DNA from 2 places in the Gordonia sp. NPDC003504 genome. Region 1 is predicted to be linked to the other one. Evidence: predicted binding sites of a transcription regulator. Region 1 holds the regulator's gene; the other holds the start of a gene.

Region 1 (15,648 bases):
CACTTTCGCCGGTTTCGGCGCAGAATTGAGGGGTAACCACTACGACACGTCGTCGTCGCATGCGCCGACGACGCTGTCACGCGAGACGAAAGGGAGCGTCACACGCCATGGCTCTGCTGACAATCGGGGACCAGTTCCCCGCCTACAACCTGACCGCTGTCATCGGAGGCGACCTGTCGAAGGTCGACGCCCAGCAACCCGACGACTACTTCACCCAGATCTCCAGCGATGACCATCCCGGCAAGTGGCGGATCATCTTCTTCTGGCCCAAGGACTTCACCTTCGTGTGCCCGACCGAGATCGCCGCATTCGGAAAGCTCAACGAGGAGTTCGCCGATCGCGACGCCCAGGTCCTCGGCGCCTCGGTGGACAACGAGTTCGTCCACTTCCAGTGGCGTGCCCAGCACGAGGACCTCAAGACCCTCCCCTTCCCGATGCTCAGCGACCTCAAGCGCGAACTCGTCTCGGCTGCAGGCGTTCTCAACGCCGACGGGGTGGCCGATCGCGCCACCTTCATCGTTGACCCGAACAACGAGATCCAGTTCGTGTCGGTCACCGCGGGCTCGGTGGGCCGCAACGTCGACGAGGTGCTGCGGGTCCTCGACGCCCTGCAGTCCGACGAACTGTGCGCCTGCAACTGGAAGAAGGGCGATCCGACGATCAACGCCGGCGAACTGCTGACCGCAAGCGTCTGAGAAGGACTGATATGAGCATCGACAATCTGAAGGAAGCCCTTCCCGAGTACGCGAAGGACCTCAAGCTCAACCTGTCGTCGCTGGCGCGCACCACCGAGCTGAACGAGCAGCAGTTGTGGGGCACCTTCCTCGCCGCCGCCGCCGCGAGCCGAAATGCCAAGGTGCTCACCGAGATCGCCGAGGAGGCCGGTGACACCCTGTCGGCCGAGGCCTACAACGCCGCCCTCGGCGCCGCCTCGATCATGGGCATGAACAACGTCGCCTACCGGGCCAAGAGCTTCCTCGGCGACGACTACGCCCAGGTGCGGATGGGTCTGCGGATGAACATCATCGGCAACCCGGGTGTCGACAAGGCCGACTTCGAGCTGTGGAGCCTGGCCGTCTCGACCATCAACGGCTGCCACGACTGCACCGCGGCCCACGCCAAGGTCGTCCGCGACGCCGGACTGACCAAGGAGCAGGTGTGGGAGGCCGTCAAGGTCGCCGCCACCGTCTCCGGTGTGGCCCAGGCCATCTCGACCACCGAGGTGCTGGCGAACGCCTGATCATCCAGTACGACGACGGCCCGGTCACAGTGACCGGGCCGTCGTCGTGTCGGCACCCCGCTCATCGGCCGTCGGCGCTCGGCGTTGCCCGCGGCATCACCAGCGGCAGCACCACCTCGTCGACGATGCCGGTCATCTCCGCGTCGGTCAGTGGACGCATGTTCATCATCAGGTCGTGCCGGAAGAGGTCGAAGGCCACCGCCCGCACCCGCGGCGTCAACCGTGCCGGGTCGATCTCGCCCCGCGCGATCGCCCGATCGAAGACCTCGTCGATCGTGCGCGCCGCGCACTCACCGAACGCCTCCCTGCGCAGGTCCGCGAACGACCTTCCGGTCTCGGCGTGATAGGCGCCGACGACGGCGACGAGCAGGGCCGCCGTCTCACCGCGACTGTCATTGGAACGCCGCAGCAAGGCCAGCAGATCGCCGCGCAGCGAGCCGGTGTCCGCCGGCTCGCCGCGGGGCAGCCGATTAATCGCGTGCGTGATCGCCGCCCCGGCGAGCTCGTCCCGATCCTCCCAGCGCCGATAGATCACCGGCCGCGACGTGCCGGCCCGCTCGGCGACGGCTTCGATGGTGAACCCGGAGTACCCGGAGTCGGCCAACTGAGCCCAGGCCGCATCGAGAATCGCGTCATCGAGTTCCTGGCCCCGTCGCCGACGCGGTCGATCATCCGTTGGATACATTTGCGTATCTTATCGCACGGGCGTAGCTTGCCTTAGGTACAGACTCGTATCTTACGGATGGGAAGGCTCGCGCATGGCCACATCGCACCCCACCCCGGCCGCACCGCCGATCCCCCGTTCGGCGATCCTCTCCGCGATGGTCCTGATCGTCGGTGGCGTCGCCGTCATCTTCGATTCGACGATCGTCAGCATCGCCCTGGACACCCTGGCCCGGGACCTGTCGGTCAGCATCGCCACCATCGGTTGGGTCGCCACCGGCTACCTCCTCGCTCTGGGCGTGACCATCCCGCTCGTCGGTTGGGCCCAGTCGCGTTTCGGCGGCAAACGGCTGTGGCTGGCCGGCCTGGTGCTGTTCATGCTCGCCTCGATCGCCTGCAGTCTGGCGTGGAATGCCGCGAGCCTCATCACGTTTCGGGTGATCCAGGGCGTTGGCGGTGGCATCCTGATGCCCCTGATGGCGACGCTGGCCATTCAGCAGATCCCGGGTGGTGGGGCGAATCTCGGGCGATTGATGGCGATGATCAGCCTGCCCGCCGCACTCGGACCGATCCTCGGTCCGGTGGTCGGCGGCATCATCCTCCACTGGGGCGGCTGGCCGTGGCTGTTCTGGGTCAACGTCCCGTTCTGCATCATCGGTTTCGCGCTCGCCTGCAAATACCTGCCTGCCGACGGCCCCACCGCACGTCCCCGGCTCGACACCGTAGGACTCCTGCTGATCTCCCCCGGTCTCGTCGGCGTCCTCTACGGACTCTCCAACGTCCACGGCGACGGCGGCTTCGCGCGCACCGACGCCTGGTTGCCGATCGTCGTCGGCGTCACGCTCGTCGCAGCCTTCGCCGCCCGCGCGATGCGCCGTCCGGCGTCCGCCCTCATCGATGTCGGTCTACTCACCCGCCGGCCGGTCGGGTCGTCTTCAGCGGTGCTGTTCCTCTCCGGCGCCTCCTTGTACGGGTCGATGTTGTTGCTGCCGTTGTTCTTCCAGGTCGCACAGGGGGCGGGCCCACTCACCGCGGCCCTGCTGCTGATCCCGCAGGGGATCGGCGCGCTGCTGAGTCGAACGGTGGCCGGCAGGTACACCGACACCCTCGGAGCACGGATCGTCGCGATCACCGGATTCGTCGTCATGGGTGCGGCGACCGTCCCCTTCGCCTTCGCCGACGCGACCACGAACAACTGGTGGCTGATGGTGGTGTTGCTGGTGCGCGGTTTCGGCATGGGTGCGGTCATGATCCCTGTGATGGCCGTGGCCTATGTGGGCCTCGACCGGGACGAGATCCCGCACGCCAGCATCATCACGCGCCTGGCCCAGCAGGTCGGTGGCGCCTTCGGTACCGCAGTGCTCGCGGTCATCCTCGAGGCATCGGCGAGCGGCGCGCTCACCCCGGCCGACCGTGCCCACGCGTTCCACACCGCCTTCTGGTGGGCGGTGGGCTTCACCGTCGTGGCGGTCATGATCTGTGTGGCGTTGCCGTCCCGGCCGGCCGGAGCGCCCGATCACTGACCGGCCGAGACGATGACGTCCGAACGTTGCAGGCGGATCAGCCGGCATCCACGCCGTGGCGATGTTCGAGTGCCGCGAGTTCTCGTCGCTGCCGGTTGTCGGAGACGGCTTGACGAATGACCACGCATTGCCCGCGAGCTCCGGACACTTCGAGTGTGTCCCAGCGCAATTCGAGGCAGCCGACACCATCGAGGATCATCCGCTTGGTGCCGTTGGACTTCACCCGGACGTCGTTGCGAGCATGATCGATGTCGGTGCCGGTCAGGGAACGCAGGTCGGCCACTGTCTGGAGCGGCGACCTCGTCGAAGTCTGGATAGATGGACCGAGCCCGCCGATCGAGAAACAGCGCGCGCACCACGTTGCCACCGGGCGCGGACCCGGCGCCAACCCGATGGCGCTGTAACCCGATGGCGCTGTGCAACGCGACGGCGGCCATCGCCGAGGCGGTGACCCGGTCGGTCTCGTTGCCCGCCGACGTCGACGCGGCTGCGATCGAGGTCCTGCCGACCGTGCGAGGCGCACCGCCGATGGCGCACGCCGATCCCGGAGATCTCAGGCCAGTGCGGCCCGGAACCGTTCGGCCATGTCGGCAACCTGCTCGGTGGTCATCACGAACGACGGCGAGATCTGCAGTGCCCCTTGGCCTGCGGCCCGGCCACTGACGCCGTGCCGACGCAGCGTACCGACCGCGGCCATCGCGGTCGCTGCGTCGGTGAGCTGCACCGCCGTCACCGCTCCGAGCCCGGTGCGCACCTCGGTGACCGCGTCGAGTTCGGCAAGCGGGGCGAAATGAGTGGCCAGATCACCTTCGAGGCGTGCCGCATCATCGATCAGACCCTCGCGCTCGATGATGTCGAGGTTGGCCATGGCCGCGGCCGCCGCACCGGCGTGACCGCCGTAGGTGTAGCCGTGCCGCCACCAGACACCGCCGGCGAAGAAGGGCTCGGCGACGCGCGGTGCGATGAACACCGCACCCATCGGGACATACCCGGAGGTGAGTCCCTTCGCGGTGGTCATCATGTCGGGTTGAAGGTCGAAACGCGATGAGGCGAACCAGCTGCCGCCGCCGATGCGGCCGAAGCCGGTGACCACCTCGTCGGCCACGAACAGGATGTCGTGGTCCCGGCAGATCTGACGGACCTCGGCGAGGTATCCCGCCGGCGGCAGGTACACGCCGCCGGCCCCGATGATCGGTTCGCAGAAGAAGGCGGCCACCTTGTCGGCACCGACCCGTTCGATCAGTCCCAGAAGGCTTTTCGCGTCATCCCAGTCCACCGACTCGGCGTCGGGCATGAGCTGACCGTAGCCGTCGTGATTGACCGGGATGCCGGCCAACGACGTTCCGGCGACGTGCATGCCGTGGTAGGCCTTGGTGCGCCCGACGAGCAGGGTCTTCTCCGGCTTACCGACCTCGTTCCAGTACCGGCGTGCCAGTTTGGCCGCGGTGTCCACCGAGTCACTACCGCCGGAGGTGAAGAAGATCTTGCTACCGGGCACCGGCGCGATCTGCGCCAGCCGGTCGGCGAGGGCATCGGTGACGTCGGCGGTCAGATCACCGAAGCCGGAGTAATGCGCGAGCCGCCCGAGCTGCGCGGCCACCGCGTCGGCGATCTCGGTGCGTCCGTGGCCGACGTTGGTGAACCACAGCCCGGCGGTGGCATCGAGGTACTCGTTGCCGTCGACGTCCCAGATGCGGGCGCCCTCACCTCGGGCGACGACGAACGGACCCTTCGCGGTCACCGCACCCATGTCGGCGAACCCATGCCACAACGAACCAGCCATGACCTCCATGATGCCGGGCGGGTGTGCCGACGCGGTGATCGGGGGCGGGATCGCACCTCGGCGGCTGCCCATATCCTGGAGGGATCATGACACCACCGGATCGCCGCGATCTCCTCGAGCGGATTCGTGCCGTCGGCATCGCCGATGCCCATGCGCTTCGGCGGCGCCTCGACAAGCTCGGGCCGCAACCCTCCGCGGACCGACTGGCCGGACTGGAGAAATCCCTCGCCGGTGCCGAACGACGGGTCGCCGCCCGCCGCGCCGCCGTCCCCGTCCTGGAATTCCCCGAGGATCTGCCGGTCTCGGCGGCTCGCGACGAGATCGCGGCGGCGATCGCCGAGCACCAGGTGGTGGTGATCGCCGGTGAGACCGGGTCGGGCAAGACCACCCAGCTACCGAAGATCTGCCTCGAACTCGGCCGCGGTGTGCGTGGCGCGATCGGCCACACCCAGCCCCGCCGCATCGCGGCGAGTTCGGTGGCCCGGCGGATCGCCGAGGAGACCGGAACACGGATCGGTGAGGCCATCGGCTACTCGGTGCGCTTCTCCGACCGCTCCGGCGCCGACACGCTCGTCAAGGTGATGACCGACGGCATCCTGCTCCGGGAGATCTCCACCGACCCGATGCTGCGTCACTACGACACGATCATCGTCGACGAGGCCCACGAGCGGTCGCTGAACATCGACTTCATCCTCGGGTACCTGCGACGGCTGCTGCCGCGCCGACCCGACCTGAAGGTGATCATCACCTCGGCCACCATCGAACCGGGCCGATTCGCCCGGCATTTCACCACCGACTCCGGCCCACCGGTGCCGGTGATCGAGGTGTCCGGTCGGACCTATCCCGTCGAGGTGCGTTACCGGCCACTGACCCTGCGTGAGGACCCGGATGCCGGCGACGAACGCGGTGGCGGCGAACACGCCGACCTCGATCTGTTCCAGGGCGTCGACGCCGCCATCGACGAACTGTGGGGCACCGCCGGTCGCGGCGACATTCTGGTGTTCCTGCCCACCGAACGCGACATCCGGGAGGCGGCGGCGGCGTTGTCGCGCCGGGTCGCCGCGGGCGCCGAGGTAGTCCCGCTGTTCGCGCGGCTGTCCATCGCCGATCAGCAGCGCGTCTTCACACCGTCGGACGGACGACGAATCGTGTTGTCCACCAACGTTGCCGAGACCTCGTTGACCGTCCCCGGAATCCGGTATGTGATCGACTCGGGCACCGCGCGGATCTCCCGCTACTCCACCCGCACCAAGGTCCTGCGGCTGCCGGTGGAACCGGTGTCGCAGGCCAGTGCCCGCCAGCGCGCCGGTCGATGTGGACGTGTGGCCCCGGGTATCTGCATCCGGCTGTACTCCGAATCCGACTTCGATGCGCGGCCCGCCTTCACCGACCCGGAGATCCTGCGCACCAATCTCGCGTCGGTGATCCTGCAGATGACGTCCTTGCGTCTCGGCGACATCGAGGACTTCCCCTTCGTGCAGCCGCCGGATTCCCGCGCGGTCCGCGACGGTGTCGGCGTGCTGTCGGAACTGGGAGCGATCACGGTGCCGGGCAAGGGCTCCGGACGCGGCAGCGGATCGGACGCCGGCGGCCGAGACCCGGGCGAGGTGCGCCTGACGAAGGTCGGCGCCACGATGGCCCGCATACCGGTCGATCCGCGGATCGCCCGGATGCTGGTGGGCGCCCGCGACGAGGGCTGCCTCGACCACGTGCTGGTGATCGCGGCCGCCCTGTCGATTCCCGACGTGCGGGAACGCCCGGCCGAGCACCGGGAGGCCGCCGACACCAGTCATCGGCGTTTCGCCGTCCCCGGTTCGGACTTCCTGAGCTATACGCAGCTGTGGCGATATGTGCAGGAGAAGCGTAAGGAGATGTCGGCCAATCAGTTCCGACGCACCTGCGAGCGCGAGTTCCTGCACTATCTGCGCATCCGCGAATGGCAGGACCTGCACCGCCAGTTGCGCGGAATCGTCACCGACCTCGACTGGCAGATCCCCGAGACCGAACCGAATGCCGACGCGATCCACCGCGCCATCCTCGCCGGCCTGCTCGGCAACATCGCGGTCCGGGGCGCTGAGGGCCGCGAGTACACCGGCGCGCGCAACACGACGCTGATGATCTTCCCCGGGTCGTCGGTGTCCAAGAAACCGCCGGCCTTCCTGATGGCCGCCGAGATCATCGAGACGTCCCGGCTGTTCGCGCACACGGTGGCCGGGGTCGACCCGTTGTGGGCGGAAAAACTCGCCGGCGATCTTGTCAAACGCACTCACAGCGAACCGCACTGGTCCTCCACGCGGGGCTCCGCGATGGCCTACGAGCGGGTCACCCTCTACGGCGTGACGCTGGTGGCGCGCCGACGCGTCGACTACGGCCCGATCGACCCCGAGGTGTCGCGCGACCTGTTCATCCGGCATGCCCTCGTCGAGGGTGACTGGCGGACGAATCATCGTTTCTTCGAACAGAATCGGCAGTTGCTGACCGAGGCCGCCGACGTCGAGCACCGGGCACGGCGTCGCGATGTGGTGATCTCGGAGGAGCAACTCTACGAGTTCTACGACAAGCGCATCCCCGCCGAGGTGACCTCGGCGCGGCACTTCGACACGTGGTGGAAGTCGGCGCGGCGCACCGACCCGACCCTGCTGGATCTGACCCCCGCCGATGTGGCCGCCGACGTCGTCGTCGCCGACACCGACTATCCGGGGGCATGGCAGCAGGGCGACACCCGCCTGGAACTGCGCTACCGATTCGAGCCGGGCGCACCCGACGACGGGGTCACCGTCGTCATTCCGCAGGCCCTGCTCCCCCACGTCCGCAACGCCGGATTCGATTGGCTGGTACCGGGAATGCGATCGGAACTGGCCACCGAACTCGTCAAGACCCTGCCCAAACAGCTTCGCAAGACGATGGCCCCGGCACAGCGCTTCGCCGACCTGGCCCTGTCCCGGCTGACGCCTCGCTCCGAACCATTGGTCCGTGGGCTGGCCCGCGAGTTGTCGACGATCACCCGGCACACCGTGACACCGGCGGACTTCGCCGTCGATCGGCTGCCCGCCCACCTGCGGATCACCTTCGCCGTCGTCGACGAGGCCGGCGAGATCCGCAGGCGCAGCAAATCCTTCGCAGACCTCGCCGCCGATGTCTCGGATCGTCGCCCGACACCACCGGCCGACGTGCACACCACCTGGACCGCCGACGGAATCGGCACCCTCGCCGTCACGGAGACCGCCGACGTCGCGGGCCAACGCATCACCCGCCATCCCACGTTGCGTGCCGTCGGCGAGCCGGGCCGATCCGTGGGCGTCGCGCGGGCCACCGCCGCCACCGAGGACGAGGCCAACCGGATGCGGGTCGCCGGTGTCATCGCGCTGCTCGACCACACCATCACCGGACTCTCGTCGAAGGCATCGTCGGGCCTCGACCCTGCGGGGCGACTCGCGTTGAGCCAGAACCCCTACCGGGATGCGAGCGAGTTCTTCGCCGACTGCACCAGGCGGGCCATCCGGGATCTCGTCGACGTCGACGCGGCGGCCCGGGTGCGGTCACCGCAGCAGTTCGGTGCGCTGGCCGCTGCACTCGGTCCGCGCGTGCGTACGGCCGCACCGGAGTATCTCGCCTCGGCCGTCAACGCACTCCGGATGGTTGCGCCGCTGCGTCAGGCAATCGATGAGCATTCCGGTCATGTCGCCGCCGATGACGTCGCCGAGCAACTGGCCAACCTGATCTTCGACGGCTTCGTCCTGGCCACTCCCCGTGAGCACCTGGCCGACCTCCCGAGATATCTGGCGGCCGCACGCGAGCGGCTGGAACACCTTCCGGGATCGGCGGACCGGGACCGGGCGGCCATGAGCGCGCTCGACAGGGTCACGGGGCGGTGGAATCAGCGACTCGCCGAGGTACCCGAGGCCCGTCGCGATCTCGTCAACGAGCAGGCGCATTGGATGGTCGAGGAACTGCGGGTGGGTCTGTTCGCCCAGCGGCTGGGCACCCGATATCCGATCTCGGAGAAGCGCGCGTTACGAACCCTGGATCGACTCGGCTGAGAGGGCGTCGGATGTATCCGTGCCGTTGCGCCGCGTGAGGTTGCCCTGCAAATCGTCGATCTCGCGTTGGAAGTCCTCGAGGGAATCGAACGACCGGTACACCGACGCGAACCGCAGATAGGCGACCTCGTCGAGGTCGCGCAACGGTTTGAGAATGGCGAGACCGACCTCGTTGCTGGGGATCTCCGCAACGCCCGAGGCGCGCACCGTCTCTTCGACCTGCTGCGCCAACTGGGCCAGATCGTCCTCGTGGACGTGCCGTCCCTGGCACGCGCGGCGCACCCCGCGCATCACCTTCTCCCGACTGAACGGTTCGGTGACGCCGTTGCGCTTGACCACCGCCAGCACGGCGGTCTCCACGGTGGAGAATCGTCGGCCACAGGCGCTGCACGAACGGCGACGACGGATCGCCTGTCCCTCGTCGGCGACTCGGGAGTCGATGACCTTGGTGTCATCATTCCTGCAGAACGGGCAGCGCATGCATCGAGAATAGCGCCTCACCGTTCAGCGATATGCGGGCGTCAGCAGCGCCTGACCGACACGCAGGGCGCTGCCACCCATGTCGTTGAGCTCGACGATCTGGTCGATGACCGCCTGCCGCGGCATCTCGGGTGCCACGCGCGCGGCGACGGAATTCAGCGACTCCCCCGCCCGGACGTGCACCACCTGCGTGGCCACCGGCGTTGGGGCGGCGGATTCCTGGTAATCGCTGCCGGCGACACCGATCAGCCACACCAGCATCGCCAGCGCCACCCCGGTCAGCAGGGCCACCGCGGCACCGCGACGGCCCGCCCGACGGGACTGCGACGCGAGCCCGGCGCACGGCGTCCCGGCCGGGCGCCTGGGGATCGCGACCCGAGGCCGGTCGACCGGACGATTGTCGGCGGGGCGGTGGAGGTGCCGGTGCCGCGCCACCGGGGTGGCGCGGCGAGCCGGCCGTCCTGCGTGCACGATCGCGCCGCACCGGGGCGTGACATCGTCTCGCACCGCACACCGGGCGTCGGGAAAGGCACCCAAACGGGCACCGGACGGGGTGCGCCGAACCGTCGCCCGACGCGCCTGACCTGCGGTTTCATTGCGAACCAAGGTGTTCTGCATGAGAGTCTCCGATCTCGATCACTTCTCGATCACTTCTCGATCACTCGTTCGAGGAACTGATGTTCGAAGTTCTATCACGCACCTCCGACAATTTCTCGCGACACGTCGAACAAGTGTTTGAAGTTGTCGGTGACCTGGACTAACCTGGCCGTTGACCAGCAGCGCAGACCCGCGGACAGCCCCCGCCGCACCCCGGACAACCGACCGCATCGGACAACCGACTGCACGGGACAACCGACAACACCGTCCGACCACAGCAGAGTTTCCGACCGAAAGGATCGAACACCCGATGAGTGAGAAGAACCGACGTTCGACGACGTCGACGTCGTCGACCAAGCGCGGCCGCGGGCCGGCCGCCGCCGACGAGCCGGAGGTCCCGTTCGACGCGGTGGCCGCGGAGGCCTCGCTCACGCCGCGTCAGCGGGGCGTGCTCGATGTGATCCGCAAGTCGGTGCGCGAGCGCGGCTATCCGCCGAGCATCCGCGAGATCGGCGACGCCGTCGGGCTGGCCTCGACGTCGTCGGTCGCTCATCAGCTGCGGACACTGGAACGCAAGGGACTGCTCAAGCGCGACCACAACCGCCCGCGTGCGGTCAACGTGCAGGACGGCGAGCACACCCCGCCGGACGACACCGCGGTCGCGTCGAATCTGCCCGCCCCCACCTTCGTTCCGGTTCTCGGACGCATCGCGGCCGGTGGACCGATCCTCGCCGAGGAGGCCGTCGAGGACGTCTTCCCGCTGCCGCGTGAACTCGTCGGCGAGGGATCACTGTTCCTGCTGAAGGTGGTCGGCGAGTCGATGATCGACGCCGCGATCTGCGACGGCGACTGGGTCGTCGTGCGCCAGCAGAACGTGGCCGACAACGGTGACATCGTCGCCGCGATGATCGACGGCGAGGCCACCGTGAAGACCTTCAAGCGCAAGGACGGTCATGTGTGGCTGATGCCGCACAATGAGCATTTCGAACCGATTCCCGGCGACGACGCCGCCATCCTGGGCAAGGTCGTCACGGTGATGCGCCGGATCTGATCCGACCCCGGGCCCGCCCGATGCGGCGCTCGCCGAGGTTCAGCCGGCGAGCGCCGCGGTGGCGGCGGCACGTGCGGCCGCGGGTGAGGAGGTCGCCAGTGCTGCACTCGCTGCGGCGCGGCACGCATCGAGGGTGACGCCACCGAGTTTGGCGCCGACCGCTGCCGACGCCGCCGGCGCACTCGACAACGAAGTGACGCCGAGTCCGACGAGTACGCAGGCCAGCAGCGGATCGGCGGCGGCCTCACCGCAGACGCCGACAGGTTTGTCCATTCGCTTTCCGGCCTCGGCCACCATCGAGATGAGCGCGAGCACCGCGGGCTGCCACGGATCGGTGAGTTCGGCCAGATCGGCCGACATCCGGTCGGCCGCCATCGTGTACTGCGTCAGGTCGTTGGTACCGATCGACACGAAGTCGACCTCGGCGAGGATCGACGACGCGAGTATCGCGGCGGACGGGATCTCGACCATCACGCCGGCGACCAGGCCGCGCCCGCGCACTGCGGCCGCGAACTCCGCGGCCTCCTCGGCCGAGGCGATCATCGGCGCCATCACCCACGGAGTACTTCCGGTCTCGCGGGCCGCCGCCGCGATCGCGTTGAGTTGCCCGGCCCGGATCTCCGGGTGTCGAGCGGTGATCCGATTACCCCGGACTCCCAGGGCCGGGTTGGCCTCGGTGCCATGGTCGACGAATTTCAACGGCTTGTCCGAACCCGCGTCGAGCGTCCGCACGACGACCTTCCTGCCCGCGAACGCCTCCAGCACCTCGCGGTAGAGCTCGGTCTGCTCGGCCACCGTGGGCGCCTCGGCGCTGTCGAGGAAGGCCAGCTCGGTGCGGAACAGGCCCACTCCCTCGACCGGATATGCGGTGGCGGCGCGCGCGGAGACGCCGTCGGCCACGTTGGCCAGGATGTCCACCGCGTGACCGTCGGCGGTGCGCCCCGGCCCCGTCCAGCCCGCCACGAGTTCCGCCTCGCGTCGGCTCTCATCGACGGCCACCCGTGCCTGATCCGGATCCGGTTCCACCACAACGGTTCCCGCGGTGCCGTCGACGAGCACCAGGGTTCCGGCGGTCACCTCGTCGAGATCGGCGACCGCGACGATGCACGGAATGCCCAACTGCCGGGCGATGATCGCGGTGTGACTGGTCGGACCGCCGAGCCGGGTGACCAGCGCGGTGACCAGTTTCGGATCGAGTCCGGCGGTGTCGGCCGGTGCCAGATCGGCGGCGAACAGCACCGAGGGCTCGGCGGGCACCGGCACACCTGGTTCGGGTTGTCCGAGCAACTCGGCCACGACACGATCACGGACATCGTTGAGATCGGTGACGCGCTCGGCCATCAGACCACCGAGTTTGGTGAACAGCGCGGCGAACTGCTCGGTCGCCGCGGTCGCGGCCGACGCCGCCGACGACCCGGAGGAGATCAGCTTGCCTGCCGCGCCGATCCACCCGCGGTCCTCGGCGAGGCCCGCGGTCGCGATGAGAACCTCCGCGGCCGCACCGGAGGCATGTGAGGCACGTTCGCGCAGTCGGGCGGAAACCAGCCCGGCCGCGTCCACGAAGCGGGACAACTCCGCCTCCCGCGCGTCCTCGGGGATCGTCACGGTGTCGTGCACCGGGGCGATCCGCTCGCCGGGGCGAACCACCGGCCCGTAGGCCTTCCCGCCGACCACGGGAGTCCCACGCAGTTCCTGACCCTGCTGATGTTCCACTGCGTTGCCCTTCGTTCGAGGTTCGTATCAGCCGTCGTCGGCCGATCTGTGGTCCGTGCTGTCTCGAGATCGCTCTCTCGGCGGCCCGATCTGTGAAGAATCTGCCCGCCACACATCTCTTGTGATTGAAGTTACAAGAAATCCTTGACTTGTCAACACAAACAGGCGTAAACAAAGACATAGCAACACCGACTTCCACTCAAACCCACATGGACGCAGACATGCCGTCACCCGTCCTCTCCGATCGGAGCAATGTGTACGCCGAAGAAAGACAGCAGGCGATTGCCGAACTGGTTCGTTCGCATGGCCGCGCATCGGTCAGCTCGCTCGCCGAGCGATTCGATGTCACCAGCGAGACAGTGCGCCGTGACCTGGCAACCCTGGAGCGCTCCGGACACCTACAACGCGTCCATGGCGGCGCGGTCCGACCCGAACTGGTTCAGCTCATCGGCGAGCAGGACATCGCCGAACGCGAGACCAGCCACACCATCCAGAAGGCGGCCATCGGGCGGGCCGCACTCGCCTTTCTGCCGGCCGACGGCGGGGCGGTGTCCTTCGACGCCGGGACGACCACCTACCAGACGGCCGTCGCGCTACCGACCGATCGCCGCCTGCACATCGTCACCAGCAGCCTCCCGATCGCGACGGTACTGGCGGATCAGCCCAACGCCACCCTGTATCTCGTCGGCGGTCGGGTACGCGGCCTCACCCAGGCCGCGGTGGGCGCCGAGACCGTGGCCCGCCTTGCCACCTTCCGCACCTCTGTGGCGTTCATCGGGACCAACGGCATCAGCGAGGGCCTGGGATTGTCGACACCCGACCCCGAGGAGGCGGCCGTCAAGGCGGCACTGGTGGCCTCCGCCCAACGCGTCGTCGTCCTGGCGGACTCGTCCAAGATGAACCGCGAGGACTTCTCGTCCTTCGCCTCGCTCGATGATGTCGACGTCCTCATCACCGACGCCGGTGTCGATCCCTCCTACGCCGCTGCCCTCTCGGCCCGCGGCATCGAGGTCGTGATCGCATGATCCTCACCGTCACAGCCAATCCCAGCCTGGATCGCACGCTGGAGATCGCCGCGCCGCTCGAGCGCGGTGAGGTGCAGCGCGCGGTGGCCGTGCGCGCCGAACCGGGCGGCAAGGGCGTCAACGTCTCGCGCGTCGTCGCCGAGGCGGGCATCGACACCATCGCCGTCCTGCCCGCCCGCGCCGGCGACCCACTGCTGAGCGCACTCGACGCCGTCGGTCTGCGCCACGAGACCGTCGCCGTCGACGGTGAGGTCCGCTCCAACATCACCATCGCCGAGGCCGACGGCACCACCACCAAGATCAACGCCTCCGGCCAACCGCTCGACGATCGCCACCGCGCCGCCCTGACCGATCTGGTGCTGGCGCGCGCCGCCGGCGCCACCTGGGTGGCGTTGTGCGGATCGCTTCCCCCCGGAGTCGAGGACTCCTGGTATCGGGAGCTGGCCGATCAGCTCATCGCGCGTGGCTGCCGGGTCGCCATCGACACCTCCGGGGAGCCACTGCGCGCCGCGGTCACCGGCCACGTCGACCTGATCAAGCCCAACGAGACCGAACTCGCCGAGGTCTGCGGCGCCGACCCGACGGTGCTGCGGCGGGCCGCCGCCGCCGGCGACCTGGACCCGATCATCGCGGCCTCGGCCGAACTCGCCGGGCACACCGGCGGCGCGGTGTTGACGACCCTGGGTGCCGCGGGCGCCGTGCTGACCACCACATCGGGCAGCTGGTTCGCCACGCCACCCCCGATCGTCCCGCGAAGCACCGTCGGCGCCGGCGATTCCTCGCTGGCCGGCTACCTCATCGCCGAGGCGCGCGGCGCCGACGAACCCGAGCGACTACGCAGCGCCGTCGCCTACGGGGCCGCCGCCGCCGCACTGGCCGGCACCCAGCCACCCCGACCCGATCACCTCGACCCCGATCATGTCGCGATCACCGACCTCGCCGGAGCCGCCCCCGCCACATGACCCCGACTTCCCCGACCTCCCCCACCCCCATCCGACACTCCCGACTTACCCAGCAGTAAAGGAAGATTCATGTCCGAGCAGATCATCACCGGAGCGACGGTGAACCTCGACATCGACGCGGGCGACGACCCGTCGGCGGTGATCAACTACCTCGCCGAGAACCTCGCCGCCGCCGGACGCACCAGCGACGCCGCCGATCTCGCCCGAGGCGCCCTGGCCCGCGAGGCCAAGTCCGCCACCGGCCTACCGGGCGGCATCGCCATCCCCCACGCCCGGGCCGCCTCGGTCACAGAGGCCAGCCTGAGCATGGCACGACTGTCCAAGAAGGTCGATTTCGGCGCGCCGGACGGCCCGGCCGACCTGGTGTTCCTCATCGCCGCGCCCGAGGGCGGCGCCGCCGCGCACATGAAGCTGCTGAGTTCCCTCGCCCGCGCGCTGGTCCGCCCCGACTTCGTGGCGTCCCTGCGGGCGGCGAAGACCGACGACGAGGTCGTCACCCTGGTCGACGAGGCGATCAATCCGCCGGCGAAGAAGCCCGACACGGTCGCCGCCACCGAGAAGACCACCGTCT
Region 2 (5,544 bases), on a different contig from region 1:
GAGGCGGTGTCCACGGCGTCACGAACCCAGTCCGACGGCTCGGTGTCCTGATGTCTCGTCGGATCGCGCAGCAACGCGAAGACGTCCTCGGGCGCGGCGTCGACGAACCGCGAGACGACCATGGTCTCGGCTGCTTGGGAGGTGGTCATCAGGAGTCCTCTCCGTAGAAGTGCGCGATGTCGGCCGAGTCCGCCCAGCCGGAGTAGGTGGGTCGTTGCGGCCAACCGTCCGGCGAGTCCTGCCATTCCTCTTGCCTGCCCCACGGCAGCACGTCGAGCAGCGCGAAGCTGTGACCGAGTTGTTCGGTGCCGCGACCGTTGGTGTGCCAGGTGCGGTAGACCCGGTCGCCGTCGCGGAGGAATACGTTGATCGCGAATCCCTCGCCGGGTGCGGCGTCGACCTCGGACCCGAAGGTGGTGCCGGCTGCGGAGAACCATTCCATCCGGTTGCCGACGCGACGCCGGTAGGCCAGCGCCTCGTCGATCTGGCCGTTGGTCACGATGACGAATCGGGCGTCATAGTTGTCGAGGAACTCCAGCCGGGTGAACTGCGAGGTGTATCCGGTGCAGCCGGGGCACTGGAACTCTGCGCCGTCATTCCACATGTGGTGGTAGGTGATCAGCTGGGATCGGCCGTCGAAGATCTCGGCCAGGCTGATCGGGCCGTCGGCGCCGGTCAGGGTGTGGTTGGTGACCTCGACCATCGGCATGCGTCGTCGTTGGGCGGCGATCGCGTCGAGTTCGCGGGTGGCCGACTTCTCCCGGCGACGCAGGTCGTCGAGGGCCGTGCGCCAGGCGGCGTCATCGACCACCGGCGGCATCGCCTGCGGGTTCTTGGGCGTGGACAACTGGTCGTTCATGGCGGACTCCTCACCGTCGATGCGTGGTGGCCGCAGGCGTGACAACCGCGGCCCCGTACAGAGACCGACCGGTTCGGATCGCAGAACTCATCGCTGCTCTCGCAATCCGCGGACGAACGGGGCCGGGTAGCCGGGCCGGATCTGGGCGCCACCGAGCCAAGTGGCCAGTTCGTCCGCCCGATCGTCGACGGCGCGACGAGCGCCGGCGGGCAGCTTCTCGAAGAGATGCACCCGGATGCTCGTGTCGTCGTCGCGGTACCAGCCACCGACGATGCGACCGTCCCACCACACGGTCTGGCCGCCGTTGCCGTTGCGATCGAAGATGTGCTCGCCGTGTGGCCCGAGGTAGAAGTCGCGGATCTTGTGACCCATCGTGGTGGAATCCAGTTCCGGCAGCAGGACGGCCTGGGGTTCGAGATCATCGTCGTCGGGCGAGACGACGTCCTCGGCGAGGACGTACCCCACCGAGCCGTCGTCGAGTTCGACCTCGGCGATGTCGAGTTGCGCCAACGCCTGCCGCACCGCAGCCTTGGTCGAACCCAGCCACCACACCAGGTCGGATTCGGTGCCGGGGCCGAAGGACGCGAGCCAACGACGGACCATCGCTGCATACGCGGTCGCGGGATCGGGCGGATCGAGTTGCTCGCCGAGCCAATCCCGCATGGACGACCACGAGGGTCTCGACATATGCCATCCCGCCGAATTGGGTCCTCGCACAATGTCTCCCGCGGCACTCATCATGTTGATGATGCGCGGCAACATCGGGTTCGTGCCGCCGTACGACTTTCCCGGGCTCACGATGACCGTCCGGTTGAACTCGGGCAGGCGCTCGCGTATCTGCGACGATGTGAGAGTGACGCCGTCGACGAGTTCGGCGGCGACCGCCGTGCGCGCCGCGTCGATCCATCCGTCGGGATCGGTGCACCACTCGCTGCGGCGGAGATCGCGGAGCATGTTGGTGCGTTCGGATGCCGTCACCCGGGGGCCCACGGCACCCACCGCCTCCCGCAGGAGGTCGCGAGGAAACACGAAAAGCGTTCGGCGCATGGCCAACTGCTTGACCAGACTCCGGTCGACGTAGAGCGCGTCGTCCATCGATGCGGACGTAAATCCGTCGATGCGCGCCCACGCGGCGAGGTAGACGGTCGACGGTGTGGTGGAATGCAGGCCGACCATCGATTCGGCGGTCTCGACGACGGACGTCGCGCGTGTGTCGGCGGCCAGTCGGTGGCGGCGTAGCAACCGGTTTCGGCGGGCGCGGTCGGTGACTCTGGGACGCGTCATGATCACCCGTGCGGCGGTGCGGCGACCGCCTCGATCTCGACGAGTTGACCGTCGTACGGAAGTACGGTGACACCCATCATCATTGCCGGAGGAACGGTCTCGAACTCGGCGACCACCGCCTCCCACGCGACGTAGAGATCGGCCTGAAGTCGTTCCGCCACATAGATGGTCAGCTTGGCGACGTCGGCAAACGTGGCGCCCTGCTCACCCAGCACGGCCGCGAGGTTCGCCAGACATATCCGCGTCTGCCCCACCACATCACCGAATGCGCCGACCGCGCCGTTTTCATCGAGCGGACTGATACCCGCGGTGAAGATGAGCGACCCCGGCGACACCGTCGCGCTGTAGGGAAACCCACCGTCGTGCAGAACTGATGACCCATTGAGCCGTACTCGAGACATGCCGCCACTGTAGCCGCCCGCACCGACAATCCGGACCCGTTCCCATGTCGCCACTGACAGCGCTCGCCTCTTCGCTGACGGCGCTCTCGATATCGGTGACAGCGCTCTGGATCACGCTGACAGCGCTCTCCTCATCACTGACAGCGCTCTGTATTACGTTGACAGCGCTTTCGATTCCCTTGACAGCGCTTTCGATTCCGTTGACAGCAACCCAGTTTCGGTCGCGGCGACCTCACCCCACCGGTCGAGCCGACCCCATCCCGCCGGTCGAGCCGACCCCATCCCGCCGGTCGAGCCGGACGGAGCGATAGCGAAGTCCGAGTCGAGACCACGCAACCCAACGCTGGAATCTTCACCACCACAACACCTCCCGCGAAATCGACGCCCCATACCACACCCCACCGACAGAAAAATCCGGTCGACGACGAGTTATCCACAGACCAAACGTTATGCACAGCAACAGGATTCACGAAACTGACCCTTGCCACGAACGGATATCCGGCGTACTGTGGTGAACATGATACCGGGGGAACTTGACACCACCATCGACTTCTTATCCGAACTCGACTACACCAACCGCAGCCTCACCCGCGACAACGCAAAGCACGCACTGCACGCCATCCTGCTCATCCGCAATCTCGTCGACCATCATGCGAGTGTGCTTGTCGGACTCTGCGATCACCTCAAGGTCGCAGAGAACGAGGGCCGCAAACTTCAAGAGCTACTACACGAATGGGGTGTCGCCCCGGCCTCGGCGTCTCGCATGATCCGACTGGGCACCACACCCGACATCGAGCGAGTGCACCGCCACACCGCGCTGGGCACGCTCTCGGCCGAACACGCCGACGCCATTGTCCGAGGATTGGCGCACATCGAGAAACGATCCGGCGAGCCCGTCACCACCGAAGAACGCGACGCCCACAGCATTGCCCTCCTCGGGCACGCCACCGCCGGGTTCACACCCGCCGAAATCCGCGACTACGCCAAAAGCCGAGGAAATCAGCAGGCCGATGACACCGACGGTTTACCCGCCGCTGAGGACCGTTCGATCAACACCCTGGACTTCCACGATTCCGATGATGGACGCCTCACGGTCACCGGCGATCTGCACGCCGTACTCGGGGAGAAGTTGAGGACGGCGATCGAAGTGTTGTCGGCGCCACGACCCCAACCCGACGGATCCCGCGATCCGCGTTCCGCGGGTCAGATGCGTGCCGACGCATTGGAGATCATCCTCGACACCGCCGCCCACGCAGCCCGAGGCGAGCACTGCGACGACGGACCACGCATGCCCACCGAGTTGGTCAACCTCACCATCCCCACCGGCACACCATCGTTGGCGTCGTTGCAGTTCATGGGATCGGTCACCGAAGCCACCGCCCGCAAACTGTGCTGCGACGCCACCGTCGGCGTCATGATCGTCAGCAAAGACGAGGTACCACTATCGCTCGGGCGCACCATCCGCTTGTTCAACCGGGCCCAACGACGCGCCCTGGCGCACCGGGATAAGGGGTGCATCAAGTGTGGAGCACCGCCCTCGCGGACCCAGGCGCACCATATCGTCCACTGGGTTGACGGCGGCGAAACATGTGTGGAGAACGGCGCTTTGCTCTGTTCGGCCTGTCATGACGATGTCCACCATAACGGATGGGACGTCGTCATGGGAGCCGATCACCACCCGTGGTTGATTCCACCGGAAAGTGTTGACCCGCAACGCAGGTGGCTGCGGTCGTATCACCGCCGGACCATGACGTTGGATGGATTGCCGGGTGCGGCATGATGATTCGGTTCCAGCCTTGGCTTGCGGGGCCTCCTTGCGTTGAGCTCCGTCGAAACGACACGGCTCGACCGACGGGCAAGGGCTCGACCAACGGGGTAAGACCCTCGCCCACAGATAGATAACAGACCAACCAACCCGCACCCGGCTCCGGCCGGGACCGCATCGGTACCTTGACAAGTCCACAGTGAAATGTGAATGCCGGGAACAGGTATCGCAGCTCGACGGCCCTCTAGTGAGGGTGCGTAGCACGCGATACCCATCCCTCAGGCGCTCAGGCGAGCGCTCATCCAGTCGATGGTCTGCATTCCGAAAAGGTCTGTACCCCAGCGGTACATGTTGGTGAGGAGTGTCAGCATGCTGCAGTCGGTGGGCTGATAGTCGACGCGGGTGCCGCCACGGCGGTACGTCGCGGCCAGGGCTCGGGCGTCGGCAGCGGGAACCAGCGACATGAACGAGTCGTCGCGGGCGCACGATGCGATCAGCACGGGCGCCTTGGGTGCCCTGGTGCCCAACTGATTGTCGCGATAGACATGCTGGAACTCGGGGATGTCGGCGGGGTTCCGGCCGTTGAACAAGACCGACAACGGCAGGAAGGGGGTGCCGAAGTATGCCGGCGTCTGGCACTGTGTGCGGAACACGTCGGCGAGGGCTTTGCCTGCCGGGCTGAGCTTCTCGTCGATCCGCATCTCCGGATATCGCGGTTCCAGACCCAACAGCGTCGCGAAGGCGAACCCGGATCCGATGGAACCGTCCGACGCGCGGATGAAGTTACGCTGATTGACGGCCATACCCTCGAGGATGGACCCGCGGATATTCAGTTCGGGCGCGTACCGATCCGCATTCTCGGCGGCGAAGGCCGCACCGACACCGCCACCGGCAACGCCGAACAACGCGATCGGCGCAGACGCCGACAGCCCCGCCGGAGAGGTAGCGATCGCGGCGCGCAATCCGTCGAGAAGCGTGTTGCCACCGAACCTTCCGGCGAAAACGCCATGCGGATCGGGATCGGCGTTGTTGCCGACGTCGCTGATGAGAACGGCGTAGCCCTTGCCGAACATCTGAGCCAACGGTCCGAGCGCCGACCACGTCGCACCGTCGAGCGGATCACGACCGGTCCACATCGTCGATGGATGGCAGTAGGCTCCGACGCTGTCATTGGCGAATTGGTAACCGACGATCGGCCGGTCGGCATTGTCGCGACCGTCGCGCGGGACCATCAG

Evidence for each region. The regulator LexA, encoded in region 1, represses DNA repair genes until DNA is damaged. The targets are predictions, from matches to a motif close to CGAACANNTGTTCG.
Region 2: a site for LexA is predicted at 3,032-3,045, ahead of ACWDPV_RS06015 (DUF222 domain-containing protein). Genes of this name have one in related genera too.

The regions. Positions count from the first base shown of each region.
Region 1 is NZ_JBSFPC010000016.1:60,160-75,807, forward strand. It holds gene ACWDPV_RS21890 (peroxiredoxin) at 108-695, shown strand; gene ACWDPV_RS21895 (carboxymuconolactone decarboxylase family protein) at 707-1,240, shown strand; gene ACWDPV_RS21900 (TetR/AcrR family transcriptional regulator) at 1,302-1,925, opposite strand; gene ACWDPV_RS21905 (MDR family MFS transporter) at 1,999-3,426, shown strand; gene ACWDPV_RS21910 (hypothetical protein) at 3,464-3,709, opposite strand; gene ACWDPV_RS21915 (aminotransferase family protein) at 3,980-5,209, opposite strand; gene hrpA (ATP-dependent RNA helicase HrpA) at 5,296-9,249, shown strand; gene nrdR (transcriptional regulator NrdR) at 9,223-9,729, opposite strand; gene ACWDPV_RS21930 (LysM peptidoglycan-binding domain-containing protein) at 9,754-10,020, opposite strand; gene lexA (transcriptional repressor LexA) at 10,637-11,377, shown strand; gene ptsP (phosphoenolpyruvate--protein phosphotransferase) at 11,417-13,090, opposite strand; gene ACWDPV_RS21945 (DeoR/GlpR family DNA-binding transcription regulator) at 13,345-14,115, shown strand; gene ACWDPV_RS21950 (1-phosphofructokinase family hexose kinase) at 14,112-15,077, shown strand; gene ACWDPV_RS21955 (PTS fructose transporter subunit IIABC) at 15,147-15,648, shown strand, end outside.
Region 2 is NZ_JBSFPC010000002.1:390,551-396,094, forward strand. It holds gene ACWDPV_RS05995 (SRPBCC domain-containing protein) at 1-149, opposite strand, end outside; gene ACWDPV_RS06000 (DUF899 domain-containing protein) at 149-859, opposite strand; gene ACWDPV_RS06005 (winged helix DNA-binding domain-containing protein) at 947-2,143, opposite strand; gene ACWDPV_RS06010 (RidA family protein) at 2,146-2,544, opposite strand; gene ACWDPV_RS06015 (DUF222 domain-containing protein) at 3,062-4,324, shown strand; gene ACWDPV_RS06020 (lipase family protein) at 4,588-5,544, opposite strand, start outside.